2 regions of the Massilia sp. P1_C10 genome follow, and region 1 is predicted to be linked to the other one. Evidence: predicted binding sites of a transcription regulator. Region 1 holds the regulator's gene; the other holds the start of a gene.
The links. The regulator LexA, encoded in region 1, represses DNA repair genes until DNA is damaged. The targets are predictions, from matches to a motif close to ACTGTATNNNNATACAGT.
Positions count from the first base shown of each region.

Region 2: AC1D02_RS19485 (DNA topoisomerase IV subunit B) is a predicted target of LexA. The motif match lies at 7,368-7,385, and genes of this name have one in related genera.

Region 1 covers NZ_JBFUAC010000002.1:544,277-558,750, reverse strand. Annotated here, with positions in the region: gene AC1D02_RS06885 (SPOR domain-containing protein) at 1-402, shown strand, start outside; gene AC1D02_RS06880 (CvpA family protein) at 423-911, shown strand; gene purF (amidophosphoribosyltransferase) at 954-2,474, shown strand; gene AC1D02_RS06870 (cystathionine gamma-synthase family protein) at 2,489-3,730, shown strand; gene AC1D02_RS06865 (sel1 repeat family protein) at 3,753-4,517, shown strand; gene lexA (transcriptional repressor LexA) at 4,521-5,159, opposite strand; gene AC1D02_RS06855 (DUF29 domain-containing protein) at 5,457-5,945, shown strand; gene rpsF (30S ribosomal protein S6) at 6,064-6,462, shown strand; gene priB (primosomal replication protein N) at 6,493-6,786, shown strand; gene rpsR (30S ribosomal protein S18) at 6,818-7,108, shown strand; gene rplI (50S ribosomal protein L9) at 7,135-7,587, shown strand; gene AC1D02_RS06830 (replicative DNA helicase) at 7,732-9,117, shown strand; gene AC1D02_RS06825 (DUF47 domain-containing protein) at 9,185-9,811, shown strand; gene AC1D02_RS06820 (inorganic phosphate transporter) at 9,827-10,837, shown strand; gene AC1D02_RS06815 (glutaminyl-peptide cyclotransferase) at 10,887-11,663, opposite strand; gene AC1D02_RS06810 (TonB family protein) at 11,843-13,027, shown strand; gene AC1D02_RS06805 (PhoH family protein) at 13,269-14,474, opposite strand, start outside.
Region 2 covers NZ_JBFUAC010000010.1:82,691-97,164, reverse strand. Annotated here, with positions in the region: gene AC1D02_RS19525 (c-type cytochrome) at 1-54, opposite strand, end outside; gene AC1D02_RS19520 (AAA family ATPase) at 205-1,071, shown strand; gene AC1D02_RS19515 (GNAT family N-acetyltransferase) at 1,076-1,663, shown strand; gene AC1D02_RS19510 (vWA domain-containing protein) at 1,657-2,826, shown strand; gene AC1D02_RS19505 (cation:proton antiporter) at 3,007-4,197, shown strand; gene AC1D02_RS19500 (YbdK family carboxylate-amine ligase) at 4,187-5,302, shown strand; gene AC1D02_RS19495 (gamma-glutamyl-gamma-aminobutyrate hydrolase family protein) at 5,342-6,514, opposite strand; partial or broken gene AC1D02_RS19490 (response regulator) at 6,415-6,867, opposite strand; gene AC1D02_RS19485 (DNA topoisomerase IV subunit B) at 7,460-9,457, shown strand; gene parC (DNA topoisomerase IV subunit A) at 9,637-12,033, shown strand; gene AC1D02_RS19475 (acyltransferase family protein) at 12,044-13,156, opposite strand; gene AC1D02_RS19470 (SDR family NAD(P)-dependent oxidoreductase) at 13,272-14,030, shown strand; gene AC1D02_RS19465 (hypothetical protein) at 14,123-14,474, opposite strand, start outside.

The DNA.
Region 1 (14,474 bases):
CCGGCCGCGAAGGCCGAGGTCAAGCCGGCGGAAGCGAAGCCGGCGGCAAAGCCGAAGGCCGAAGAAAAGGTCGAGAAAGTCGCCGCCAAGCCGGCGCAGTCGCCGGAAGACGCTGCGCGCGCGCTGGCCATCCTCGAAGGCAAGGCTGCCGACAAGCCGAAGGCGCCGGAAAAATTTGTGGTGCAGGTCGCCGCGCTCGGTTCGGCCGACAAGGTCGCCGAACTGCAGGACAAGCTCAAGGAGGCCGGCATCCGCTCCTTCACCCACAAGGTGGCGACGTCCTCGGGTGAGCGGATCCAGGTCAAGGTCGGCCCGTTCTCGCGCGAGGAAGCCGACAAGATGCGCGCAAAGCTGGACAAAGTTGGCTTGTCGGGCAGCATGGTCAAGCCTGACGGCAAATAGCGAAGGCAGGCGACCCCGGCGTGACGATTTTCGATTATTTGGTATTGTTCGTGCTGCTGGCCTCGGTCGTGATCAGCACCATGCGCGGCCTGGTCAAGGAGATCCTGTCGCTGCTGAGCTGGGTGGTGGCCTTCGTCGTCGCCAACATGTACGGCGCCACGCTGGCCCCGATGCTGCCGGCGATGATTCCCGGCGAGGCGGTGCGCCTGATGGTGGCCTTCGTGGCCCTGTTCCTCGGCGTGCGCATCCTGATGGGCCTGCTCAGCATGGCGGCCGAGGCGGTGATCAAGGCCAGCGGCCTCTCGCTCGCCGACCGCGGCCTGGGCGGGCTGTTCGGCCTGGCGCGCGGCATTGTAATCGTGCTGTTCGGCGTCATATTGTGCGGGATGACCTCGATCCCGCAACAGGATTTCTGGAAGAACGCGCTGCTCGCGCCGATGGCGGAAACCGGGGCGCGCACCGTCAAACCTTTCTTGCCGGCTGCGCTGACGCAGCACGTGCATTTTTAGAACGATTTTCAATTTTTGCTGTCCAGGCTTTAGGAGTGCACCATGTGTGGCATCGTCGGCGTCGTCTCCCATCAACCCGTCAATCAAGTCCTGTATGACGCCTTGCTGCTGCTGCAGCACCGCGGCCAGGATGCGGCGGGCATCGCAACCAATCACAGCAGCATGTTCTCCATGCACAAGGCCAATGGGCTGGTGCGCGACGTCTTCCGCACCCGCAACATGCGTTCGCTGCAGGGCAATTCGGGTATCGGCCACTGCCGCTATCCGACCGCAGGTTCGTCGAGCGAGGAAGAAGCGCAGCCGTTCTACGTCAACGCACCGTTCGGCATCACGCTGGCGCACAACGGCAACCTGACCAACCAGGAAGAGCTGAAGCAGGCGCTGTTCAAGAACGACCGCCGCCACATCAACACCGATTCCGATTCCGAAGTATTGCTCAACGTCCTGGCGCACGAGATCCAGGAAGCCGCCACCGGCTACACGCTCGATCCCGACGCCGTGTTCAAGGGCGTGGCGATGGTGCACCGCCGGGTGCGCGGCGCCTACGCCGTGGTGGCGCAGATCGCCGGCCACGGCCTGCTGGCGTTCCGCGATCCCTTCGGCATCCGTCCGCTGTGCCTGGGCGTCAACGAAACGGATGACGGCGTCGAATACATGGTCGCCAGCGAATCGGTGGCGCTCGAAGGCATCGGCTTCCGCTTCCTGCGCGACATCGCGCCGGGCGAGGCGGTGTTCATCGACAACGACGGCGTGCTGCACCAGCGCCAGTGCGCCGACAATCCGTCGCTCAACCCGTGCGCCTTCGAATACGTCTACCTGGCCCGCCCCGACTCGATCCTCGACGGCGCCTCGGTCTACGCCACGCGCCTGAAGATGGGCGAGCACCTGGCCGAGAAGATCCGCAAGGAATTCTCGTCGGGCGAGATCGACGTCGTCATGCCGATTCCCGATTCGTCGCGCCCGGCCGCGATCCAGCTGGCGCTCAAGCTCGGCATCGAGTACCGCGAAGGCTTCATCAAGAACCGCTACATCGGCCGCACCTTCCTGATGCCAGGCCAGGCGATGCGCAGCAAGTCGGTGCGCCAGAAGCTCAACGCGATCGCCTCCGAATTCAAGGGCAAGAACGTGCTGCTGGTGGACGACTCGATCGTGCGCGGCACGACCAGCCGCGAGATCGTCCAGATGGCGCGCGAAGCCGGCGCCAAAAACGTCATCTTCGCCTCGGCCGCGCCGCCGGTGCTGTTCCCCAACGTGTACGGCATCGACATGCCGACCCGCGGCGAGCTGATCGCCTACGGCCGCAGCAACGAGGAAATCTGCCGCGAGATCACCGCCGACAAGCTGGTGTACCAGGACGTCGACGCGCTCAAGCGCTCGATCTCGGACGTCAACCCGGCGCTGACCAATTTCGAGGCATCGTGCTTCGACGGCATCTACGTGACCGGCGACATTTCCCAGGCTTACCTGGACCGGCTCGAATTCGCGCGCCACAATCCCAAGAACGCACCGCTGGAAGACGCGGTCACGACCCAGTTGCACCTGAAACCGGTGACGGCGGAATAAGGGCGCGGCACACCATGAGCGAGAAGAAGACCTTCGGCTTCACCACCACGGTCCTGCACAACGACCGGCGCAAGCCGATCGAGCAGGGCTCGCTGCACAAGCCGGTGCACACCTCGGTCGCGTTCGGCTACACCGACGCGCGCCAGCTGGCGTCGGTATTCCAGGGCAAGGAGCCGGGCTTTCGCTACGGCCGCCAGGGCAATCCGACGGTGGCCGCGCTGGAAGACAAGGTCACGCGCATGGAAGACGGCGTCGCGACCTTGTGCTTCGCGACCGGCATGGGCGCGATCGGCGCCATCTTCCAGGGCCTGCTGCGCGCCGGCGACCACGTGGTGTCGTCGTCCTTCCTGTTCGGTAACACCAACAGCCTGTGGCAGACAGTGGCGGGGCAGGGCGTGGCGGTCGATTTCGTCGACGCCACCGATGTCGCCAACGTCGAAGCGGCGCTGAACGCGAACACGCGGCTGGTGTTCGCCGAGACCATCGCCAACCCGCGCACCCAGGTCGCCGACCTGGCCCGCATCGGCGCGCTGTGCCGCGCGCGCGGCATCCTGTTCGTGGTCGACAACACCATGACCACGCCCTGGCTGTTCCGCCCCAAGGCGGTCGGCGCCGGCCTGGTGGTCAACTCGCTGACCAAGTCGATCGGCGGCCACGGCATCGCGCTGGGCGGCAGCCTGACCGACACCGGCGAATACGACTGGAACAACTACCCCAATATCGCCGACAACTACAAGCGCAATCCGCCGGCCCAGTGGGGCATGGCGCAGCTGCGCGCCAAGGGCCTGCGCGACTTCGGCGCCTCGCTCGGGCCGGAAGCGGCGCACCACATCGCGGTCGGCGCCGAGACGCTGGCGCTGCGCATGGAGCGCAGCTGCGCCAACGCGATGGCGCTGGCGCGCATGCTCGAAGCCGACCCGCGCGTGGCGGCGGTGCACTATCCGGGCCTGGTCTCGCATCCGCAGCACGACCTGGCCGGCGCGCTGTTCCGCTCCTACGGCTCGCTGTTCAGCTTCGAGCTGGCGGACGGCATCGATTGCTTCGACTACCTGAACCGGCTGAACATCGGCATCCCGGCCAGCAACCTGGGCGACACCCGCACCCTGGTGATCCCGGTGGCGCACACCATCTTCTTCGAGATGGGGGCCCAGCGCCGCGCCAGCATGGGCATCGCCGAATCGCTGATCCGCGTGTCGGTCGGCATCGAGGATACGGCGGACCTGCTGGCCGATTTCAAGGGCGCGCTGGACGCCTGACACTTTCGAAAGACTGGACCCGATGAAGAAATTTGTACTCTGCCTGAGCCTTTCCTTCGCTGCCCTGGGCGCCAGCGCCGACGAACTCGCCGACGCGAACGCCCAGTTCCAGAAAAAGGCTTACCCCCAGGCATTGCAGGCCTACACCAAACTGGCCAATGGCGGCAATGCTGAAGCCCAGCGCCACCTGGCCGAGATGTACTGGTACGGCGAGGCGGGCGCGATCGACGACGCCAAGGCGCAGTTGTGGTTCACCAAGGCGGCGGCGAAGGGCGACAAGGTCGCCGTGGCGGCGCTCGAAGTGATGCGGCAGCGGACGGCGCGGCGCGCCGAGATCGACTACTGGGTGACGAAGTACGACGGCGCCGACCTCAAATCGGGCAAGTTCAGCTGCGCCGCACCGCGCATTCCCGCGATCTCGAAGGGCAACGACGACATCAAGCGGGTCGCCGACAAGGTCGAAATCTGGCAGGATTGCTATAACGGCTTCGTGGCTAACATGAACGCGCACGCCACGCTGGAGTCGGTGGTGCCCGACGACCTGTTCAAGTTATTCAACCAGCAGGAGACGGAAGCGGCGAGGGCGCGCCTGGAAGAGGCGCGGCAGCGTATCGTGGCCGACGCCTCGATCGGCGCAAAGCTGACGCTGGCCGACTACGCCGCCTGGCGCGGCGCGACCGAGGCCTGGGTCAAGGAGCACAACGAACTGGTCAAGTCCTCGGACAGCGGCGGCCGTGCCGCCGAGCTCGAGGCGCGCAAGAACAACTACGTACCGGTCAGCAAATAAGGCTTAGTGCCAGGTCCGCATCAGGCCGACGGCGAGTCCTTCGAGGGCGAAGTCGTCGACTGAGGGATCGACCTTGATCACCTTGAAGTCCGGGTTCTCCGGCAACAATTCAATCAGCGCGCCGGTCTTGCGGTAGCGCTTGACGGTGACGTCGTCGCCGATGCGCGCGACCACGATCTGGCCATTCTTCGCGCTGTCGATCTTCTTCACGGCCAGCAGGTCGCCGTCCATGATGCCGGCGTCGCGCATCGACAGGCCGCGCACCTTCAGTAGGAAGTCCGGTTTCGACGAAAACATCGCCGGGTCGACGCTGTAGGTGGCCTCGACATGCTCGAGCGCCAGGATCGGCGAGCCGGCGGCGACGCGGCCGACCAGCGGCAGCGACATCATCAGCGTCGGCGGCGGCATCGGCATCGATTCCGGGATGCCGGCGCCGACCAGCCGGATGCCGCGCGAGGTGCCGGGCGAGATTTCGATGACGCCCTTGCGCGCCAATGCCTGCAGGTGCTCCTCGGCGGCGTTGGCCGACTTGAAGCCCAGTTCGGTGGCGATTTCGGCGCGGGTCGGCGGAAAGCCCGTGTTCTCGATTGCATCCCGAATCAGGTTAAGGATCTGTTCTTGCCGTGCTGTGAGCTTGATCATTGGGTGTGCGGGTGCTGGTTGTATGAACAGACTGTATTTTTGTACAGTATTTCGTCCAGCGCAAGGGAAACTTCACAAAAAACCGGTGTCAGCGCTCCGAAAATTCGAAAAACCGCAGTTTTCCACCCAAATTGAGCAATTTTCCCGATCAAGCCAAGAGCGAAACCCGATATTCACGTCACTGTTTGCCGGCGGAGTTCGATGCTTCCGGAGGTCTGACCCCGATTGGTGCATGTTGCCGGGTTCGCTGGACGAGTCGATAAGCGAGTGCTAACGTGACTCAATAGGAGGTTCACCATGTTGGAACTCAAAACGGACAGGCAGGATAGCGCCGACTATGAAGCGGATATGGTGCTGTGGTTCGAGCATCAGATCGCATTGTTGCGCCAGCGCCGCTTCACCGAGCTGGACCTGGAAAACCTGATCGAGGAACTTGAGTCCATCGTGAAACATGAGCGCAGGGCGCTGGAAAGTCGCCTCGAGGTGTTGCTGATGCACTTGCTGAAGTGCGAATTCCCGCCCGAACGCATGTCAAAGAGCTGGTTGCGCACGCTGTACGAACAACGTCGGCGGATCGAAAGAAAGCTGAAAGATAGTCCCAGCCTCGTGCCTGCACTGGCAGAGGTTGCGGAAGAGGCGTATCCGCACGCCGTTCAGCTTGCGGCCATCGAGACCGGCCTTGCGCCTTCCGCCTTCCCTGCCGCTAATCCGTATACCCTGGCCCAGCTGCGCGACGCCGGTTTCGTGCCTGGCAGCGCGGCTGGATCCGCTCCGCCCGCGCCCTGACGCCACAAACCCATTGCCAGCGCCGCCGCTTCCGCGCTATAATTGCCGGCTTTCCCTTCCCACACTCGTCTTGACGCCGAGGTGGGCTTTTGTTTTAAACGTCCCTAAGGAGTTATGCATGCGTCATTATGAAATCGTTTTTATCGTCCACCCGGACCAAAGCGAGCAAGTCCCGGCGATGATCGAACGTTACAAGGCCAGCGTCACCGCGCGCGGCGGTAACATTCATCGCGTCGAAGACTGGGGCCGTCGTCAGATGGCTTACTCGATCCAGAAGCTGCCTAAGGCACACTACATCTGCATGAACATCGAGTGCGACAACGAGACCCTGGTGGAACTCGAGACCGCATTCAAATTCAATGATGCCGTGCTGCGTCACCTCACCGTTAAGATGAAGAAGGCTGAAACCGCGCCGTCGCCGATGATGAAGTCGGTACAACGTGAAGACGCAGCCAAGAGCCACCGCACGGAAGCGCCGGCTGCCGCCGCTGCTCCAGCACCCGCCGCCGCTGCCTGATTGTTTGGGCTGGAACCTTAAGCTGGTGAAGTGAATCAACTTCAGTTTGTAGCATCGATTTCGGAGCGCGACGTATTGCGCTATACCCCGGCCGGCGTGCCGATCGTGTCCGCCACCCTGACGCATAGTTCGCAGCAGGTGGAAGCAGGGGTAGCCAGGTTGACCGAGTTTGAAATTACCGCGCTCGCCGCGGGTGAAATTTCAGGACGGTTTGCACGGGCCGAGTTGGGCGCAGTCCACCAGTTCACGGGATTTCTGGCCAAAAAGAATCGCAACAGCAAAGCGCTGGTGTTTCACATCATTGATTTCAGTGCCGCCGCCTAAGCGGGGTACTTTTTAGATACAGGAGCCTCAAATGGCATTCGGTAAAAAATTCGACAAGAACAAGCTCAAGCTTAAAGAAAAGCGCAAACAACAGAACCCACTGTTCAAGCGTAAGAAATTCTGCCGCTTCACCGCAGCAAACGTGGAGCAGGTCGACTACAAAGACGTCGACACCCTGAAGGACTTCGTCCAGGAAAACGGCAAGATCATGCCAGCACGCCTGACCGGCACCAAGGCGCACTACCAGCGCCAGGTTGACACCGCCATCAAGCGCGCACGCTACCTCGCGCTGCTGCCATACACCGACCTGCACCACGCTTAATCGCTGCAGAGAACCTGGAGAAAAATATGCAAATCATCCTGTTAGAAAAAGTCGTTAACGTCGGCAACCTCGGCGACGTCGTCAAAGTCAAAGACGGTTACGCTCGTAACTTCCTGATCCCGCAAAAGATGGCCCGCCGCGCCACCGCTTCGGCGGTCGCCGAATTTGAAGTCAAGCGCGCCGAACTGGAAAAAGCCGCCGCCGCCAAACTGGCAGCGTCGCAAGCCCAGGGCGAGAAACTGTCCGGCATGACCATCACCATCGCTCAAAAAGCGGGCGTCGATGGCCGTCTGTTCGGTTCCGTGACCAACTTCGACATCGCTGAAGCGCTGTCGAAGCAGGGTTTCGCGGTCGAGAAGGCCAATGTGCGCATGCCGACCGGCCCGCTCAAGACCGCCGGCGAGCATCCAGTCGCCGTCGCTCTGCACACCGACGTCGTGGTGGAAATCACCGTGTCCGTCGTTGGCGAAGCAGCCTAAGCAGCACGATCGGAGCGCGGGCCATGCGCCCGCGCGATGACACCATAAAGCCGGGTTATCCCGGCTTTTTTTACGTCCCTGCACGGCACTTTTTTCTCACCAATTATTGCTAGTGGGCGACCCGGAGCGGGTATAATTCGCGCCATGAATGCCCCCTCCGATCCGCAAGTCGACGCCCTCCGCATCCCCCCGCACTCGATCGAGGCGGAACAGTCCGTCATCGGCGGCCTGTTGCGCGACAACGCCGCGTGGGACCGCATCGCCGACTTCATGCATGCGGAAGACTTTTACCGCTACGACCACCGCATCATCTTCGAGCAGCTCGTCAAGCTGATCAACGCGGCCAAGCCGGCCGACGTGATCACCGTGTTCGAAGCGCTCAACAATCTCGGCAAGGCCGAGGAAGTGGGCGGCCTGCAATACCTCAACGCGATGGCGCAGAACACGCCGTCGGCGGCCAACATCCGCCGCTATGCCGAGATCGTGCGCGACCGCGGCATCCTGCGCAAGCTGATCACGACGGCCGACGAAATCTCCGGCAACGCGTTCAACCCGCAGGGCAAGGAAGTCAAGCAGATGCTCGACGAGGCCGAGTCGAAGATTTTCGCCATCGCCGAAGCCGGCTCGCGCGGCCAGCAGGGCTGGGTCGCGGTCCAGCCGCTGCTCACCCAGGTGGTCGAGCGCATCGACGAGCTGTACTCGCGCGACAACCAGAGCGAAATCACCGGCGTGCCGACCGGCTTCATCGACCTCGACCGCATGACTTCGGGCCTGCAGCCGGGCGACCTGGTGATCGTCGCCGGCCGTCCGTCGATGGGCAAGACCGCGTTCTCGGTCAACATCGGCGAGAACGTCGCGATCGACGCCGGCCTGCCGGTGGCCGTGTTCTCGATGGAGATGGGCGGCGCCCAGCTGGCCATGCGTATGCTCGGTTCGGTCGGCCAGCTTGACCAGCATCGCCTGCGCACCGGCCGCCTGCTCGACGAGGACTGGCCGCGCCTGACCCACGCGATCCAGAAAATGAACGACGCCCAGCTCTACATCGATGAGACGCCGGCGCTCAATTCGATCGAACTGCGCGCGCGCTCGCGCCGCCTGTCGCGCCAGTGCGGCAAGCTGGGACTGATCATCGTCGACTACCTGCAGCTGATGACGGGTAACCAGCCGGGCGACAACCGCGCTTCCGAGATTTCCGAAATCTCGCGCGGCCTGAAGGGCCTGGCCAAGGAACTGCATTGCCCGGTGATCGCGCTGTCGCAGCTGAACCGCTCGCTCGAGCAGCGCCCCAACAAGCGCCCGATCATGTCCGACTTGCGCGAGTCGGGCGCTATCGAGCAGGACGCCGACGTCATCATCTTCCTGTACCGCGACGAGGTCTACAACCCGGACTCGCCCGACAAGGGCACCGCGGAGATCATCATCGGCAAGCAGCGTAACGGTCCGATCGGCGCGGTGCGCCTGACCTGGATCGGCCAGTACACCAAGTTCGGCAACTACAGCGGCGGCCTGGCACTGTACCAGGGCGACTAACCAATCCGAAGGCGGCCACGCCGCGTGGACGCCTTCAGCACTTGCAGCACCCCTAACGGAGAATAATATGTTTGGACGCTTGATGCCCACCGAGGGCAAATTCTTTGACCTGTTTAACCAGCACGCCGCACTGTGCGTCAAGGGCGCCCACGAAATGGTCGGCCTGATGACCAATTTCGACGACCTGGAAAACCGCTGCCACGCCATCGAAGGCATCGAGAAGCAGGCCGACAAGATCACTTACGCCACGGTCGACATGCTGCACAAGACCTTCATCACGCCGATCGACCGCGACGACATCCACCAGCTGATCACACGCATGGACGACATCCTCGACCTGATGGAAGACGCTGCGCAGACCGTATCGCTGTACGACCTGAAGGCCGTCACGCCGGAAGCGAAGCGCCTGGCCGAACTGTCGCTGGCGTGCTGTGAAAAAGTGCAGGCCGCCGTCGGCATGCTGCACAACATGGACAACTCGCAGAAGATCGTCGCCATCTGCGAAGAGATCGACCGCCTCGAGTCGGACGCCGATCACGTGATGCGCGCCGCGATGTCCAAGCTGTTCCGCGACGAGCCGGACGTGCGCAACCTGATCAAGCTGAAAGCGATCTACGAGATCCTGGAAACCGTCACCGACCGCTGCGAAGATGTTGCCAACATCATCGAAGGCATCATCGTCGAAAACGCGTAAGCGGAAAGCCTGTACATGCAAACTCTTCACATGAGTATCTATGTGCTCGGGCTGTTGATTGCCCTGGCGCTGCTGTTCGACTTCATGAACGGTTTTCACGACGCGGCCAACGCGATCGCCACGGTGGTCTCGACCGGCGTGCTGAAGCCGCAGACCGCGGTCGCCATGGCGGCGGTGTTCAACTTCATCGCGATCTTCATTTTCGGCCTCGGCGTCGCCGCCACGGTCGGCAAGGGCACGATCGATCCGCATGTGGTCGACCAGTACGTGATCTTCGGCGCGCTGGTTGGCGCGATCATCTGGAACATCATTACCTGGTACTACGGCATTCCATCGTCGTCCTCGCACGCGCTGGTCGGCGGCCTGGTCGGCTCCGCGGTGGCCAAGGCCGGCACCGGCGCGCTGGTCGGCGGCGGCCTGCTCAAGACAGTGATCTTCATTGTCGTCTCGCCGCTGCTCGGCTTCGTATTCGGTTCGATCATCATGTTGATCGTGTCGTGGGTATTCGTGAAGTCCACGCCGCGCAAGGTCGACACCTGGTTCCGCCGCTTCCAGCTGTTCTCGGCCGCGGCATATAGCCTCGGCCACGGCGGCAACGACGCGCAGAAGACCATCGGCATCATCTGGATGCTGCTGATCTTCGCCGGCTACTCGCTGCCGACCGATCACGCGCCGCCGATGTGGGTGGTGATCTGCTGCTATACGGCGATCAGCTTCGGGACCTTGTTCGGCGGCTGGCGCATCGTCAAGACCATGGGCCAGAAGATCACCAAGCTCAAGCCGGTGGGCGGCTTCTGCGCCGAAAGTGGCGGGGCCATGACCTTGTTCATCGCCAGCGCGCTGGGCGTGCCGGTGTCGACCACCCATACCATCACTGGCGCCATCGTCGGCGTCGGCTCGGCGCAGAAGATGTCGGCGGTTCGCTGGGGCGTGGCGGGTAACATCGTGTGGGCCTGGGTCTTCACGATCCCGGCGTCGGCCTTCATGGCGGCGATCGCCTGGTGGATCGGCACCCACGCGCTGTAAGCATCGAGATTCAAGCGAAAGGGCCAGGTTCGTCGAACCCGGCCCTTTTTTATTTGCGGCCGGTGCGCTCCACCAGCTCGATCTCGAACAGCTTCGGCCAGTGCTTCCCCGTCACGAACAGGCGCTTGTGCTGCGCGTCGTAGGCAATCCCGTTCAGCACATCGTCCGGCCCCATGCCTTTCCAGCTCTTGTCGGCCAGGCCGGTCAAGTCGATCCAGCCGACCACATTGCCGCTGGCCGGGTCGATCCGCGCAATCACGTCGCTGCCCCACACGTTGGCGAACAGCTGGCCCTCGACCCATTCCAGTTCGTTCAGGCTGGCGATGGGCCGGCCTTCGGCGTTCACCTGGATGCGCCGCACTTCGGCCAGCGTCTTCGGATCGAGCACGCGGATCGCCGCGGTGCCGTCGCTCATGAACAGGTTGGCGCCGTTGGAGGTCAGGCCCCAGCCCTCGCCGGTGTAGGCGAACTTGCGCTTCATCGCGAAGGTCTTGGCGTCGAACACGAAGCCGACCTGGGTGGTCCAGGTCAGGCTGACGATCTCGTTGCCGACCGGCGCGATGCCCTCGCCGAAGAATTCGTCGGCGATGTCCTTCTTCTGCAGCACGCGGCCGGTCTCCAGCTGGACCCGGCGGATCGACGACTGGCCTTTCAGTCCGGTGCTCTCGAACAGCGCGCCGTCCTTGATGAACAGGCCCTGGGTGAACGCGCCGGTGTCGTGCGGATAGGCGTGCTTGACCATGAAAGCGTAGATCGGGATGGCGGCCTGCGCCGTTCCCGCGGCCAGCACGAGGGCGCCGGCGGCGGCGTAAGTCAGTTTTTTCAATTGGCACCTGTAGTGATGGCGGCTCGCTGCCGCTGCCAGACTCTACCTCAAAATGCGGCGCGCCGTCACCCACCGCGCCCGCCGCAATTTTGTTGATTGTCGGAACGGAAAACGGCATACTTGTGACCACTTGGACAAGATGGGCATTTTGCCAATCGTCCTTTTCCGGAACCAACGCCATGATTCGTGCAGCAATCCTCCCCTGCCTGATCGCCGCCGCAGTCAGCCTTCCGCTCGCGGCGCATGCCGCCGACCCCGGCACGCGTGCGGCGGTCGCCGATTTCAACACCTGCGCCAAGCCGGAATGGCCGAAGGACGCGCTGCGCAAGGAACAGACCGGCAAGGTCACGCTGGCCTTCCTGATCGGCGCCGACGGCCAGGTCAAGGACAGCAAGCTGAAGGCGTCGAGCGGATTTCCGCTGCTGGACGAAGCAGCCCTGAACGGCGTGATGCGCTGCAAGTTCAAACCCGCGCTGCGCGGCGGCGAGCCGGTCGAGGCGTGGATGCAAATGCAGTATGTGTGGACGCTCGAAGGAAGCCCGGCGGCAGTGAACATCGCGGCGTTGACCGAGGCGGCCAATCGCGGCGACGCGGAGGCGCAGAACAACCTGGGCCTCGCGTATGAATACGGGCGTGGCGTCAAGCGCAATATGGCCGAGGCGGTGGCGTGGTACCGCAAAGCGGCCTTGAATGGGCACGCGTGGGCCCAGTCCAACCTCGGGTTTGCCTACGCGCACGGGCGTGGCGTCGAACGCAACGACGTCGAAGCGAACGCCTGGCTGCTCAAGGCGGCCGAACAGGGCCTGGCGCGAGCGCAGGTGGGGCTTGGATTCCGCCTGATCAACGGCATCGGCGCACCGCGCGACGAAGTGGCCGCGACCGCCTGGTACCGCAAGGCCGCCGACCAGGGCGACCCGATGGGGCAGAACAATCTCGGCTACAGCTACGAACTCGGGACCGGCGTGGGGCGCGACTATGCAGAGGCGCTGCGCCTGTATCGTATCGCGGCGGCGCACGGCAACGCATACGCCGAAGAGGCGCTCGGCAACCTGTACGACAACGGGCTCGGTGTCGCGGCGGATTTGCCGACCGCGTTGGGCTGGTACTACAAGGCCGCCGCGAAAAACAATCCGCCTGGCTTGCGCAAGTTGGGCATGCTGCACGAGGCTGGCCGCGGCGTCGAAAAGAATCCGGCGATCGCGCTGGGCTACTTTGAGCGCGCCGCCGCCGATGGCGACCAGGCCGCGATGCGGCGGCTGGCCAGGGCCTATGCGTCCGGCGAGCTGGGGCTGGCGCCGGATGCCGCCATCGCAAAGCAGTGGCAGGAGCGGGCGGAGCGCGTCTACGCCACGGTCAACCGCTGACTGATTGAGATGAAAAAATCCCAGTAAATCCCAGTGGGGTCAGACCCGCTTAAAAAACGGGTTTGTCCGTCGCTGCGAATAAAAAAGTCGGCTGAACCACTTCTTTGTATTAGAAAAATCGCGTTTTTATTGAATTGGCCGATTAAAAAGCGGGTCTGACCCCGACGGTTTTATAGTGTTGAGGCGAAAAAAATCCCGCATACCGGAAAGTATGCGGGATTTTGCATCATCGCAGACTGGCCTACAGCACTTCGCTCGCGTGGTCCGCCAGGCGCGAACGCTCGCCGCGCGCCAGCGTCACATGCCCGCTGTGCGACCAGCCCTTGAAGCGGTCGACCACGTAGGTCAGGCCGCTCGAGCCTTCGGTCAGGTAGGGCGTGTCGATCTGCGCGATGTTGCCCAGGCAGAGGATTTTGGTGCCCGGACCGGCGCGCGTGACCAGCGTCTTGATCTGCTTCGGCGTCAGGTTCTGCGCCTCGTCGATGATCAGGAACTTGTTCACAAAAGTGCGGCCGCGCATGAAGTTGAGCGACTTGATCTTGATGCGCGAACGAATCAGGTCCTGCGTGGCCGCGCGGCCCCACTCGCCGCCGTCCGAATCGGACTTGTTGAGCACTTCGAGGTTGTCGTCGAAGGCGCCCATCCACGGCGACATCTTTTCTTCCTCGGTGCCCGGCAGGAAGCCGATGTCTTCGCCCACCGGCACCGTGACGCGGGTGACGATAATTTCGTTATACAGCTTGGTCTCGAGCACCTGTGCCAGCCCCGCCGCGAGCGCCAGCAGGGTCTTGCCGGTGCCGGCCTGGCCGAGCAGGGTGATGAAGTCGCATTCGGGATCCATCAGCAGGTTCAGCGCGAAGTTCTGTTCGCGGTTGCGCGCGGTCACGCCCCACACGTTGTTCTTGTTGTGGCTGAAGTCGCGCAGGGTGCGGATCACCGCCGTCTTGCCGTTCAGCTGCTTGACCTGGCCGTAGAAAGGCGCCTCGCCGTTCTTCGGTTCCATGTAGACGAACTGGTTCACCAGCAGGGACGGGATGGTCGGGCCGGTGACGCGGTAGAACGTCGACGACGCGCCGTTCTTGCTCTCCTGCCAGGACTCCATGTCCTTGCCGTTCTTGTTCCAGAAGTCGTCCGGCAGCTGCACGATGCCCGAATACAGCAGGTCGGTGTCTTCCAGCACGTGGTCGTTGAAATAATCCTCGGCCGGCAGGCCCAGCGCGCGCGCCTTGATGCGCATGTTGATGTCTTTCGACACCAGCACGATGGCGCGGCCCGGCAGCTCGCTCTCGAGGTTGCGCACGACGCCCAGGATCTGGTTGTCGGCCTTGCCGACCGGCAGGCCTTCCGGCAAGGTCGGACCGCTCTGCAGGCGCGTCTGGAAGAACAGGCGGCCCTTGGCGTCCTTGTTGCCCAGCTTGTTGAGCGGGATGCCTTTTTCGATCGCGTC
Region 2 (14,474 bases), on a different contig from region 1:
GGCGGCGACATTGGCGACGCCGGCGAGCACGAGAAGTGCGAAGATTTTTTTCATAGGTTGCAAAGGTAAAGAGTAATCGGGTGCTAGCGCAAAAGTTACAATTTAGTCTACCAGCACGCGATTCTAACTGAATGCCGTCAGGCAGTCCACATTCCGCGCTTGGCTTATACTCGATCCAATTCCATCATTTCCGGCTCCGACTCCATGCACGCTCAACATTTACCGCCGCCCCGTTTCGAAGGCACCGACAGCTATGTCGCCACCAGCGACCTGAAACTGGCGGTCAACGCCGCGCTGACCTTGCAGCGCCCCCTGCTGATCAAGGGCGAGCCGGGCACCGGCAAGACCATGCTGGCCGAGGAAGTGGCCGACGCGCTGGGCATGCCGCTGATGCAGTGGCACATCAAGTCGACCACCAAGGCGCAGCAGGGCCTGTACGAATACGACGCCGTCTCGCGCCTGCGCGACTCGCAGCTGGGCGACGAGCGCGTGCGCGACATCCACAACTACATCGTCAAGGGCGTGCTGTGGCAGGCGTTCACCGCGCCCGAGCCGGTGGTGCTGCTGATCGACGAAATCGACAAGGCCGACATCGAGTTCCCCAACGACCTGCTGCGCGAACTCGATCGCATGGAGTTCTACGTCTACGAGACGCGCGAGATGGTCGTCGCCCGCCACCGGCCGCTGGTGATCATCACCTCCAACAACGAGAAGGAGCTGCCGGACGCTTTCCTGCGCCGCTGCTTCTTTCACTACATCAAATTCCCCGACAAGGACACGATGGAGGCGATCGTCAAGGTCCACTATCCGACCCTGAAGCAGGAGTTGCTGGCGCAGGCGCTGCAAAGCTTCTACGAAGTGCGCGACGTCCCCGGCCTGAAGAAGAAGCCATCGACGTCCGAGTTCCTCGACTGGCTCAAGCTGCTGCTGGCCGAGGACATCGGACCGGAAGCGCTGCGGAGCAAGGACACCAAGTCGGTGGTGCCGCCGCTGCACGGCGCGCTGCTCAAAAACGAACAGGACGTGCACCTGTTCGAGCGCCTGGTCTACATGTCGCGCACCAACCGCTGACGCCATGATCCACGTCGTCCCCGTTACCCTCGAAGCGAACGGCGTGCGGCTCGAGCCGCTGGCGCCGCATCACGCCGGCGGCCTGCGCGCGGCAGCCAGCGACGGCGAGCTGTGGAAGCTGCGCATCACTTCCGTGCCCGAGCCGGACCAGGTCGACGCTTACATCGCCGCCGCCGGCGACATGCCGGGCCGGCTCGCGTTCGCCGTGCTCGAAGGCGACACCGTCATCGGCACCACCAGCTACCACGACATCGTGCCGGCGGTGGACCGGGTCGAAATCGGCTGGACCTGGTACGCGAAGAGCCGCCAGCGCAGCCACGTCAACAGCACCTGCAAGATGCTGCTGCTGTCGCACGCCTTCGACACGCTGGGCTGCGCGGTGGTCGGCCTGCGCACCGATAACTTCAACTACGCCTCGCAGGCGGCGATCGAGCGGCTCGGCGCCAAGAAGGACGGCGTGATCCGCCACCACCATCCGCGCCGCGACGGCACCGTGCGCGACACGGTCATGTACAGCATCGTGCGCGGCGAGTGGCCCGAAGTGCGCGAGCAGCTGGCCTACCGGCTGCAGAAGCACGGCTCATCATGCTGATCGATTTCTTCTTCACGTTGAAGGACGCCAGGATCCCGGTCACGATCAAGGAATTCCTGACCTTGCTCGAAGCGATGGAAAAGAACCTGGCCGGCCAGTCGATGGACGACTTCTACTACCTGGCGCGCATTGCGCTGGTCAAGGACGAGGCACACTTCGACAAGTTCGACCGCGCGTTCGCCCAGTACTTCAAGGGCGTCAGCGGCGCCTTCGAGGCGGGCAGCGCGATCCCGCTCGACTGGCTGCTCAAGCGCATGGAGCGCGAGCTGACGCCCGAGCAGAAGGCCGCGCTGGAGAAATTCGGCTACGACAAGCTGATGGACCGCCTGAATGAGCTGCTCAAGGAGCAGAAGGAGCGCCACCAGGGCGGCAGCAAGTGGATCGGCACCGGCGGCACTTCGCCGTTCGGCAATGGCGGCACCAACCCGGAAGGCATCCGCATCGGCGGCGCCGGCGGCAACCGGACCGCGGTCAAGGTGTGGGAGCAGCGCGCCTACAAGGATTACGACGCCGAGCGCGAACTGGGCACGCGCAACATCAAGGTCGCCCTGCGCCGGCTGCGCAAGTTCGCGCGCGAAGGCGCCGAAGAAGAACTGGCGCTGGACGCGACGATTCGCGCCACCGCCAGCAACGCTGGCTGGCTCGACATCAAGATGCAGCCCGAGCGCAAGAACAAGATCAAGGTGCTGATGCTTCTCGACGTGGGTGGCAGCATGGACGACCACATCGAGCGCACCGAGGAGCTGTTCTCGGCGGCCAGGACCGAATTCAAGAACATGGAGTTCTTCTACTTCCACAACTGCGTCTACGACTACCTGTGGAAGAACAACCGGCGCCGCAACGCCGAGCGCTTCCCGACCTGGGACATCCTGCGCAAGTACCCGCCGGACACCAAGCTGATCTTCGTCGGCGACGCGACCATGAGCCCGTACGAGGTGCTGGCGCCGGGCGGGTCGGTCGAGTACAACAACGAGGAAGCGGGCGCCGAATGGCTGGCGCGCTTCTGCAACGCCTTCCCCAAGTTCATCTGGCTCAATCCGGAGCCGGAAGGCGTGTGGCAGTACCGCCAGTCGATCTCGGTGATCAAGCAGATCATGAACAACCGCATGTTCCCGCTCACGATCGCCGGTTTGGAAAGCGGCATGCGCTTGCTGAGCAAATAAGCCCGCCGCACCAGCGAAGGCTGGTGCCCATGTTGAGCCGGCGAATTGGCGCATCATGTTCAGCATGGGTACCAGCCTTCGCTGGTACGACATTCGATACGTTATCGTTGTGGAAACGTGCCGCGTCCGCCCTGCCTCGTCTTGTAAAATCGGCCATCACCGACCCGCACAGGACACCCCATGCCCGACCTGCTGTCGATCCTGACCAGCTTGGCCTGGCCAGTGGCCATCGCATTGGCCTGGCTGGCCGGCGAATTCGGCCAGCGCTTCACCGGCCTGCCGCGCGTCACCTTCTACGGCCTGGTCGGCTTCGCGCTGGCCAGCGGCCAGATCGGCATCCTGCCGGTGCCCAACGGCGGCGCCGCGCTGGTGGCGGCCGATATCGCCTTCGGCCTGATGCTGTTCGAACTGGGCTACCGCATCAACCTGCGCTGGTTTCGCGCCAATCCGTGGCTCGGCGTGGCCAGCCTCGTCGAAGCCGGCGCCACCTTCATCGGCGTGCGCTGGATCGCCCTCGCCTTCGGCACCGAGCCGACCACCGCGCTGATGCTCGCCGCCCTGTCGATGGCCACCTCGCCGGCGACGGTGGTCCGCGTCGTCAACGAGCAGCGCGCCTCCGGCCAGGTCACCGAGCGGGTGATGCACCTGGCCGCGGTGAACTGCGTGCTGGCCGTCTTCGCCTTCAACCTGGTGGTCGGCTACTGGATGTTCCGCAGCACGGAAGACCTCGGCGAGGCCGCGTGGATCAGCTTCCGCTCGCTGGTGGTGTCCGGCCTGGCTGGCGCCTTCGCCGGCGTGGCAGTCTCCGCGCTGCTGCGCGCGCTGGGCAACCTGGCGCAGGACACCACCGTCGCCTTCGCGCTGTCGGTGATCCTGCTGGTCTCCGTCACCTACACCTTCCACCTGTCGCCGGTGGTCGCCGCCCTCGCCTTCGGCCTGACCGCGCGCCACCGCCGCGTCGCCTACGGCCAGGCCCAGCGCAGCTTCGGCGCGCTGGGCGACCTGCTCACCGTGCTGCTGTACGTGTACGCCGCGTCCCTGCTCGACTGGCGCATCGTCAGCGCCGGCCTGGTGCCCTCGCTGGCGATGGTGGCGGTGCGCCTGGTGACCAAGACAGCCGGCGTCGCGCTGTTCTCGCCGCTGTCCGGCATCTCGTGGCGCAAGGGCGCGCTGACCGGGCTGGGACTGGCGCCGCTGTCGATCTTCATCATCCTCGTGCTCGAACACGCGCGCGTGAACGGCGTCGCGCTGCCGGCGGCCGCGCAGGCGATGGCGGCGGTGAGCCTGCTGCTGGAACTGGGCGCGCCCGTCATCCTGCAGCGCGCCCTGGTATGGGCGCGCGAAACCCCGGAGGGCCAGCATGGCGCTTGAACCGTTTGCCAAATCGAATGCGCTGACCTTCGGCGTCGAACTTGAGCTGCAGTTGACCAGCCGGTCGGACTTCGACCTGACGCCGGCCAGCCCCGACCTGCTGCACCTGCTGGCGCAGAAGCCCTTCCCCGGCAACGTCACACCGGAGATCACCGAGAGCATGATCGAAATTAATTCGAGCGTGCAGACTCACCACGCGCCGCTGCTGGCCGAACTGCGGGCGATCCGCGACACGCTGGTCGCGGCGGCCGACAAGCTCAATATCGGCATCGGCGGCGGCGGCACCCACCCATTCCAGCACTGGTCCGAGCAGAAAATCTATCCCAAGCAGCGCTTCCAGGAGCTGTCGGTGCTGTACGGCTACCTGGCCAAGCAGTTCACCATCTTCGGCCAGCACGTGCACATCGGCTGCACCTCGGGCGACGATGCGCTGTTCCTGCTGCATTCGCTGTCGCGCTATGTGCCGCATTTCATCGCGCTGTCGGCGTCGTCGCCGTTCGTGCAGGGGCGCGACACGCTGTTCGATTCGGCGCGTCTGAATTCCGTGTTCGCGTTTCCGATGAGCGGGCGCGCGCCGTTCACGCTCAGCTGGGACGACTTCGGCAGCGGCTACTACGCCAAGATGGAAGCGACCGGCATCGTCAAGAGCATGAAGGACTTTTACTGGGACATCCGGCCGAAGCCCGAATACGGCACCATCGAGCTGAGGGTGTGCGACACGCCGCTGACGGTGGAACGGGCCGCCGCGCTGGCGGGCTACTTGCAGGCGCTGTGCCGGCACCTGCTGGAGCGGCGCGAAGCGGCGCCGTGCGAGGACGACTACCTGGTCTACAACTACAACCGCTTCCAGGCCTGCCGTTTCGGGCTCGATGGCGCGGTCACGCATCCAAAGACCTACCGGACGGTGGGGCTGCGCGAGGATATTTTGCAGACGCTGGCGGCGATGGCGCCGCATGCGGAGGCGCTGGGCGGCTCTGCGGCGCTGGCGCACCTGCGCGAAGTGGCGGAGACCGGCGGCGATGCGTCGTTCCTGCGGCAGCAGTATGAGGTGCACGGCGGCTGCGAAGGAATGGTCGACGAGGCGATCCGCATTTTCCGCGGCTGATCCGAGATGGGGTGAGGTCCGCTGGACCTGGCCCCAACTTCAAAAGCGCGTCTCGCGCGCGGCGCGCAGGAACTCGTCGAGGATCGGCGTGCAGTCGAGCAGCTCGCGTCCGCCGGCGCGGTGGAACTCGGGATGCCACTGCAGCCCCATGACGAAGTCGGCGCGCTGGTAGCGGATCGCTTCGATCACGCCGTCCGGATCCGACATTGCCTCGATCGCGATGTCGCGCCCCAGGTCCTTGACCGCCTGGTGGTGGATCGAATTGACCACCGGCCGCTTCTGGTCCGGGAACAGCCGCCCCAAGGTCGACCCTGGCGCGAACACGATCGCATGCTTGTGCGCGTCGTACTCGTCGTTCACGTGCGCCATCCCGTCCGGGAAATCGGAGACCACATCCTGGTACAAGGTGCCGCCGAAGGCCACGTTGATCAGCTGGCAGCCGCGGCATATCCCCAGCACCGGCTTGCCGGCGCCGACGAATTCATGCAGCAGCTCGAGCTCGTAGATGTCGCGCGCGCGGTCGCCGCTCCACTCGGGCCGCGTGGCCGTTTCCGAATACGTCTGCGGCGACACGTCCGCCCCGCCCTGCAGCACCAGCCCGTCGAGGTGGCGCGCGTAGTGGCGCAGGGTGATGTTGCTGGGGTGGAGGAGCCCGCTGGTGTTTACCGTTGGGACCATGAACACCAGCACGTCGCGCGACATCACCCACCGGGCGATCGACTCTTCGAGGTATTGCAGGTTTTTCGAGCGCAGGCCGGTGGCGCCGGGCTCGGGATGAAAGATCCGCGCCGACACGCCGATGCGCAGGGTGCGCCGCATGAAGCCGCGGCTGAAGCGGTCGCGCAGCGCGCGAAAGCGCGACGACAGCACGCGCCCGGCCAGCGCCAGCGGCGTGTCGCCGCGGCGCTGCCAGCGCGGCAAGTCGCCCGGCTCGCGGCGGTCCGGCGAACGGCCCGGCGCTTGATCAGGATCGGTCATCGTCCTCGCATGAAAAAGCGGGGTCAGGTCCGGCGGAGCCGACCCCATCTTGCTTACGGCAGCGACATCAGCTTCTTGATCGCCGAGTACAGGTGGCGGTCGGCCACCGGCTTGTCGAGCAGCCCGCGCACGCCGACCGCGCGCGCGCGCGGCGCGTCGTAGGCGAAGCTGCGTCCGACCAGGAAGACCACCGCGGTGCGCTCGGCCGCCGGCAAGCCCTTGACGTCGGCGCACAGCCGGTACGGGTCCACTTGCGGCGTCGAGGTGTTGATCATCAGGACCGACACCGCCGTCTCGTCGCACAGCCTCACCGCGGCGCCGGCGCTGTCGGTCCACTCGACCGGCCAGCGGCGCGGCCCGAACACCTTGGCCACGTGGTCGCGGAAGGCGCCGCCCTTGTCGACGATCAGGATGGCGCCCGACGGCGGCTCCTTGCGCTTCTGCTCGTGCTGGACCGGATCGGTCAGGTCGATGTCCAGGCGCGGCTTGCGGCGCCGCTCGATCACCACCGGCGACAGGCCGCGCGCGGTCAGCTGCGCCAGCGCCTGCGCGCGCTTGTGCACCAGGCCGGCCAGCAGGTGGTGCATGCGGGTCGGGTCGACCGGACGCGGCAACTGGGGGAAGGGAAAGGCGGGAGCGGTGGCGCCGATGATCAGGGCGGGGGTGATCTCAGTGGGGTTGGCGCCGGACAGGGCGGCCAGTGCCGGGAGGTGATCGCCGTTGACGATGTAGAGATCGGGCTCCTGCAGGCTATCCTCGAGCAGGCAGAAATACGACGGCCCGGCCGGCGGCGCCTGTGCCAGCGCCGCGCAGACCTCAGCGAATTCTGGCGCCTCGAAACCGATCAGGCGCACTGCGAACGGAAATTTAGAAGAATGCATGTTGGCACGCAAAGGGCGGGCCAGCGGCCCTTTTGGCGCTGCCTCGCTTTGAATCTAGTCACAATTGCGCCGACTGGCAAGCACAATCACTCTGGTACAAGGTCGTTCTACATCAAGCTTTGCAACGCGATGCTAACTATTTTCTCGATTTCGTGGCGGTCAATTGTAAACACGGTCGACAATTGCGTAGAATACCGCCGGAAAAGACTGTGTTTTTATCCAGTTCTTCTCCCCCTTTGCGGCAGACACGATAGAATGCCCAGGCATTTCCCAATTCAAATTATTAGTTTGACCACGTATGGCAACCAAAAAACCAGCATCCGACTATAGCGAAGCCTCGATCCGGGTCCTCAAGGGACTCGAGCCCGTCAAACAGCGTCCGGGCATGTACACCCGGACCGAAAATCCCCTGCACATCATCCAGGAGGTGATCGACAACGCCTCCGACGAAGCGCTCGGCGGCCACTGCAATCACATCGCGGTGACGGTCAACACGGACGGCTCGATCACGGTCGAGGACGACGGACGCGGCATCCCGGTCGGCCTGCATCCCGAGGAAGGCGTGCCGACGGTGGAGATCGTCTTCACGCGCCTGCACGCCGGCGGCAAGTTCGACAAAGGCTCGGGCGGCGCCTATGCATTCTCGGGCGGCCTGCACGGCGTCGGCGTCTCGGTGACGAATGCGCTGTCGACCCGCCTCGAGATCACGGTGTGGCGCAAGGAACCGGACGGCAACGGCCTGCACCACCTGGTGTTCGCCAATGGCGACGTGATCGAGCCGCTTACCTCGCGCCCTGCCCCGCGCGACGGCAAGAAGAGCGGCACGCGCGTGACCGCCTGGCCGGATCCGAAGTATTTCGACTCGCCTGAGATCTCGAAGGTCGAGCTGCAGCGCCTGCTGCGCTCCAAGGCGGTGCTGCTGCCGGGCGTGACGGTCACGCTGACCAACGCCAGGACGGGCGACGTCCAGAGCTGGAAATACGATGAAGGCCTGCGCGGCTATCTGAACGAAATGCTGGCCCAGACCTCCAACGGCGAGACGCTGATCCCGGTGTTCGAAGGCGCGCAGTACTCGAACGGCGCCGACGACGGTTTCGCCGAGGGCGAAGGCGCGGCGTGGGTTGTCGCGTGGACCGAGGAAGGCGCCGTGGTGCGCGAGTCCTACGTCAACCTGATCCCGACCCCGAACGGCGGCACCCACGAGTCGGGCCTGCGCGACGGCCTGTATGGCGCGGTGAAGAACTTCGTCGAGATGCACTCGCTGCTGCCGAAGGGCGTCAAGCTGCTGCCCGAAGACGTGTTCGCGCGCGTCTCGTTCGTGCTGTCGGCCAAAGTGCTGGATCCGCAGTTCCAGGGCCAGATCAAGGAACGCCTGAATTCGCGCGACGCGGTGCGCCTGGTGTCGACCTTCTCCAAGCCGCCGCTCGAAGTATGGCTGAACCACCACGTCGAATACGGCAAGAAGCTGGCCGAGCTGGTGATCAAGCAGGCCCAGTCGCGCCTGCGCTCGCTGCAAAAGGTGGAGAAGAAGAAGTCGTCCGGCGTGGCGGTTTTGCCGGGCAAGCTGACCGACTGCGAATCGTCGGACATTTCGCGCAACGAGATCTTCCTGGTCGAGGGCGACTCGGCGGGCGGGTCGGCCAAGATGGGCCGCGACAAGGAATTCCAGGCCATCCTGCCGCTGCGCGGCAAGGTGCTCAACTCGTGGGAGACCGACCGCGACCGCCTGTTCGCCAACAACGAAATTCACGACATCGCGGTGGCGATCGGCGTCGACCCGCACAGCTACGGCGACACGCCGGACCTGTCGGGCCTGCGCTACGGGAAAATCTGCATCCTGTCCGATGCGGACGTCGACGGCTCGCACATCCAGGTGCTGCTGCTCACCCTCTTCTTCAAGCACTTCCCGGCGCTGTTCGCGCATGGCCACATCTGCATCGCGCGGCCGCCGCTGTTCCGCGTCGACGCGCCGGCGCGCGGCAAGAAGCCGATCCAGAAGCTGTACGCGCTCGACGCCGGCGAGCTGGTGGCGATCGAGGACAAGCTGCGCAAGGACGGCGTCAAGGAAGGCGCCTGGGGCATCTCGCGCTTCAAGGGCCTGGGCGAGATGAACGCCGAGCAGCTGTGGGAAACCACGATGAACCCGGACACGCGCCGGCTGCTGCCGGTCACGCTGGGCTATTTCAGCCAGGCCGATTCGTCGGCGCGCTTCAACATGCTGATGGGTAAAGGCGAAGCCGCCGCCCGCCGCGCCTGGATCGAAGAGCACGGCAACGAGACCGAAGCCGACATCTAAAACCGCGGGGTCAGACCCGTTTTTTAATTGGCCGAATTTACTTTGCCAAAATAAGAATGGGGTCTGACCCGGTTTCTGCGGCTGCGAAAGCCAAGCCGGGCGCCTGAAAGTGGGGCGTGACCGAATAAAAATGGGGTCTGACCCGGGTTTCTGAATTACCGAATTGAATTGAAATAACTATGTCTAATCAAGCCACTCTTTTCGACGCTCCCCAACCGGTCCCCGAGGACGCCGCTCCCCCTCCGCCGCCGCCGAACGATCCGCCGCCACCGCCGCCACCGCCGCCGGAAGACGACGGCGAGTCGCTGACGCTGTCGACCTTCGCCGAGCGCGCCTACCTCGACTACGCCGTCTCGGTGGTCAAGGGCCGCGCGCTGCCCGACGTGTGCGACGGCCAGAAGCCGGTCCAGCGCCGCATCCTGTTTGCGATGAACGAGCTGGGTCTCGGCCCGACCGCCAAGCCGCGCAAGTCGGCCGCCGTGGTCGGCGACGTGCTCGGCAAACTGCACCCGCACGGCGACCAGTCGGTCTACGACGCGCTGGTGCGCATGGCCCAGGACTTCTCGCTGCGCTATCCGCTGATCGACGGCCAGGGCAACTTCGGCTCGCGCGACGGCGACGGCGCCGCGGCGATGCGCTACACCGAGGCGCGCCTGACGCCGATCGCGCGCATCCTGATGGATGAAATCGACCAGGGCACGGTCGACTTCCAGCCGAACTACGATGGCTCGACCACCGAGCCGAAGACGCTGCCGGCGCGCCTGCCGATGGTCCTGCTGAACGGCGCCTCGGGCATCGCGGTCGGCCTGGCCACCGAGATCCCGTCGCACAACCTGAGCGAAGTGGCGCAGGCCGCCGTTGCCATGATCCGCAATCCGAAGCTCACCCACGCCGAGCTGATGGCGATCATCCCCGGCCCGGACTTCCCCGGCGGCGGCCAGATCATCACGCCGGCGTCGCAGATCGCCGAGATGTACGCGACCGGCCGCGGCAGCATGAAGGTGCGCGCGCGCTGGAAGATCGAAGAGCTGGCGCGCGGCCAGTGGCAGGCTGTCGTCACCGAGCTGCCGCCGGGCGTGTCGTCGCAGAAGGTGCTCGAAGAGATCGAAGAACTGACCAACCCGAAGATCAAGCTGGGCAAGAAGGCGCTGTCGCCGGAGCAGACCACGCTCAAGCAGACCATCCTCGGCTCGCTCGACACGATCCGCGACGAATCGGGCCGCGAGGCGCCGGTGCGCCTGGTGTTCGAGCCGAAGTCGAAGAACCAGGACCAGGGCGAGTTCATGCTGATGCTGCTGGCGCACACCTCGCTCGAGTCGTCCAACTCGATCAACCTGGTGATGATCGGCGGCGACGGCCGCCCGCGCCAGAAGGGCCTGACCGACATCATCCAGGAGTGGATCGAGTTCCGCTTCGTGACGGTGCGGCGCCGCACCGAGTACCGCATGTCGAAAGTCGACGACCGCATCCACATCCTGGAAGGCCGCGAGGCGGTCCTGCTGAACATCGACAAGGTGATCCACATCATCCGCAATTCGGACGAGCCGAAAGCGGCGCTGATCGCCGAGTTCCGCCTGTCCGACCGCCAGGCCGAGGACATCCTCGAGATCCGCCTGCGCCAGCTGGCGCGCCTGGAAACCATAAAGATCCAGCAGGAGCTGGCCGAACTGCGCAAGGAAAAAGCCACGCTGCAGGACATCCTCGACAATCCGTCGACCATGAAGCGCGTGATCATCCGCGAGATCGAGGCCGACGCCAAGCAGTTCGGCGACAAGCGCCGCACCGTGATCGAGGAAGCGCAGAAGGCAGTGGCAGAGCAGAAGGTCATCGACGAGCCGGTCACCGTGATCGTCTCCGAAAAAGGCTGGGTGCGCGCGCGTACCGGCATCGGCCACGACGCCGCCCAGTTCACCTTCAAGGCGGGCGATGCGATGTACGGCGCGTTCGAATGCCGCACCATCGATACCCTGCTCGCCTTCGGCGACAACGGCAAGGTGTACTCGGTGCCGGTGGCGGCGCTGCCGGGAGCGCGCGGCGACGGCGTGCCGATCACCACGCTGGTGGACCTGTCGGGCGGCGCCCGCATCCTGCATTACTTCGCGGGCAGCGCGAGCACGCAACTGGTGCTCGCTTCGTCGGCCGGTTACGGCTTCGTCTCGAAAGCGGGCGACATGGTCAGCCGGCTCAAGGGCGGCAAGTCGTTCTTCACGTTGGACGGCGCAGTGCTGCTGCAGCCGCGCGTGGTCGCGGAAAAAGCCGGCGCGATCGCCTGCCTGTCCGAGAAGGGCCGCGTGCTGGTGTTCGGCATGGACGAGATGAAGGTGCTCACCAATGGCGGCAAGGGCGTGATCCTGATGCACCTCGAGCCGAAAGAGAAGCTGCTGGCGGTCCAGCCGATCACGCAGAAGGGCGTCAACGTCGTCGGCACCTGGGCGGGGTCGAAGCCGCGCGTGGTGGAGCTGTTCGCGTCCGGGCTCGAGCCGCACTTCGGCAAGCGCGCGCTCAAAGGCAAGCCGCTGGTGCAGAAGGTCAAGGCGATCTCGCTGGCGATGCGCACCACCGACTCCGACGCCTGATGTTCGGGGCTCAGGTCCGCAGGACCTGAGCCCGCTCGCGCATCCTCAATCCGGGCCGCTCCACCGCGGCATACAACAACGCCGCAATCGCCAGCGCCGCGCCGTTATACGCGGCGAACGCGACCAGGTCCGATCTCTCCACTACTTCGCCCGCCACGCCATGCAGCCAGTAATAGACCTGCTTGTGCGTCAGGTACAAGCTGAAAGAAAGCGCGGCAATTAAGCGCGCACCGGGGATGGCGAAACGGCCCAGCCACGTACGCGGGCTCGCCGCGCCGACGACCACGCACGCAATGCTGGCCGACAGCAGCGGAAATTCGAACACCACGCCGGCCAGGCTGGCGGGTTCGATGTGCATGGCCGCGGCCATGCCCGCCACGCCGATTGCCAGGAAGGCCCATCCATACTCCAGTGCCTTCGCCCACCACACCGGCCTGAATACCCGCATTAGCGCCAGCATGACGCCGGCCAGCAGCCCATCGAGGCGCGTATAGGTGGGGTTGTAGATCGTTTCGACGTAGCGCAGCACGAAATTTTGTTCGCCGCCGTGGACGTTGAGGTACGGCGCCACCTCGTGCTGCCACAGCCAGCCGCGCAGCGCCATTCCGCCTATGAGGATCGCAGCGGCCGTCAGCACCACCATCCGTGCATCCGGCCTGCGGGCCAGTAACCAGACTGCGGCAGGCAGCAACAGATAGAAATGCTCTTCAACGCACAGCGACCACGCATGCGAATAGGTACGGTGGCGGAAGTAATCCGGGAACAGGTTCGTCGAAAAGGTCAGGAACTGCCATAGCGGCGCCATCGCGCCACCCTCGCGCACGCCGGGCACGGCCAGGTACAGGCCGAGCACGGTGAAGTAAGCCGGCAGCACGCGCCACGCGCGGCGCTGAAAGAACCGTGACCACGATGGCTGCTCCCCATGCGTGAATGGCTTTAACAGCTGCCAGCCGATCAGGTATCCGCTCAGGACGAAGAACAGGTCCACGCCCATCCAGCCACGATCCACGATAGCCGGCATCGTGACGCCGTAGCTGGCAAGGTGATACAGCATCACCCAGACGATTGCCAACGCGCGCAGCAAGTCCAGGCCGGGCAATCGGATATTCTGAGCCTGGTTCATTTCGCAGCCATTATTCTCAAAAGGCGAACAGTGTAATCGCGAATCGCATCTTTGTCTGGCGTCACTTCCCCAATACACTGATTTTCATCGCACTCAACCGAAGGGGAAATGGATCATGGCAAACAAACTCGCAATCATCACCGGCGGCAGCCGCGGCCTCGGCAAGAGCGCCGCCCTGAAGCTGGCGCAGCAAGGCGTCGACGTCATCCTCACGTATCACAGCGACGAAGCGGCCGCCCATGCGGTCGTGGCCGGGATCGAGGCCGCCGGCGCGCGTGCCGCGGCACTCCGGCTCGACACAGGGGACGTCGGCTCGTTCGCCGCGTTTGCCGCGCAGGTGCGCGAGCTGCTGTCGGCAAAGTGGCAGCGCGAGCGCTTCGACTTCCTGGTCAATAACGCCGGCATCGGCATCCACGCGTCGTTCGCCGAGACCACCGAGGCGCAGTTCGACCAGCTGTTCAACATTCACTTCAAGGGCGTGTTCTTCCTGACCCAGCAACTGCTGCCGCTGATCGCCGACGGCGGCCGCATCGTCAACGTGTCGACCGGGCTGACCCGCTTCGCGCTGCCCGGCTACGCGGCCTACGCGTCGATGAAGGGCGCGATCGAGGTGCTGACCAAGTACATGGCGAAGGAACTGGGCGCGCGCGGCATCGCCGTCAACGCGATCGCGCCGGGCGCCATCGAAACCGATTTCGGCGGCGGCGCGGTGCGCGACAATGCGCAGATCAACGAGTTCGTCGCATCGCAGACGGCGCTGGGACGGGTCGGACTGCCGGACGATATCGGCGGGGCGATCGCCAGCCTGCTCAGCGAGAACAGCGGCTGGATCAATGCGCAGCGCATCGAGGCGTCGGGCGGGATGTTTGTCTGAGCGGTTGGGGTAAGCTCCGCCGGACCTGACACCGAGCGCAAAAAAAAAAGGACAGCTCGCGCTGTCCCTCTTGCTTTTACTGCGAGCCGAAATTACTTGGCTTCTGCTTTCTTCACGTCCGACACGGCTTCAGCTTTCTTTTCGGTCGACTTGGCGTGGGCGATGGTCTTTTCCTTCTTCGCTTCGACAGCTGCCTTCTCGGCTTTTGCGTCGGCTTTGGCCATGGTCTTCGTCGCCTTCACGTCGGCTTCGACATGCTTCTCGTCGGCCTTGGCGGCAGCTTTCATCTTGTCTTCCGGATCGGCTTTGGCGACATCGGCATTGACGTCAGCGTGCTTTTTGGCTGCCTTGGCTTTGGCTTTGGCCTTCTTGGCTTCAGCTTTGACGGCGGCCTTCTGGGCTTTTTCGTCAGCCTTCGCGACATCCTTGGCTTCTTCAGCCTGG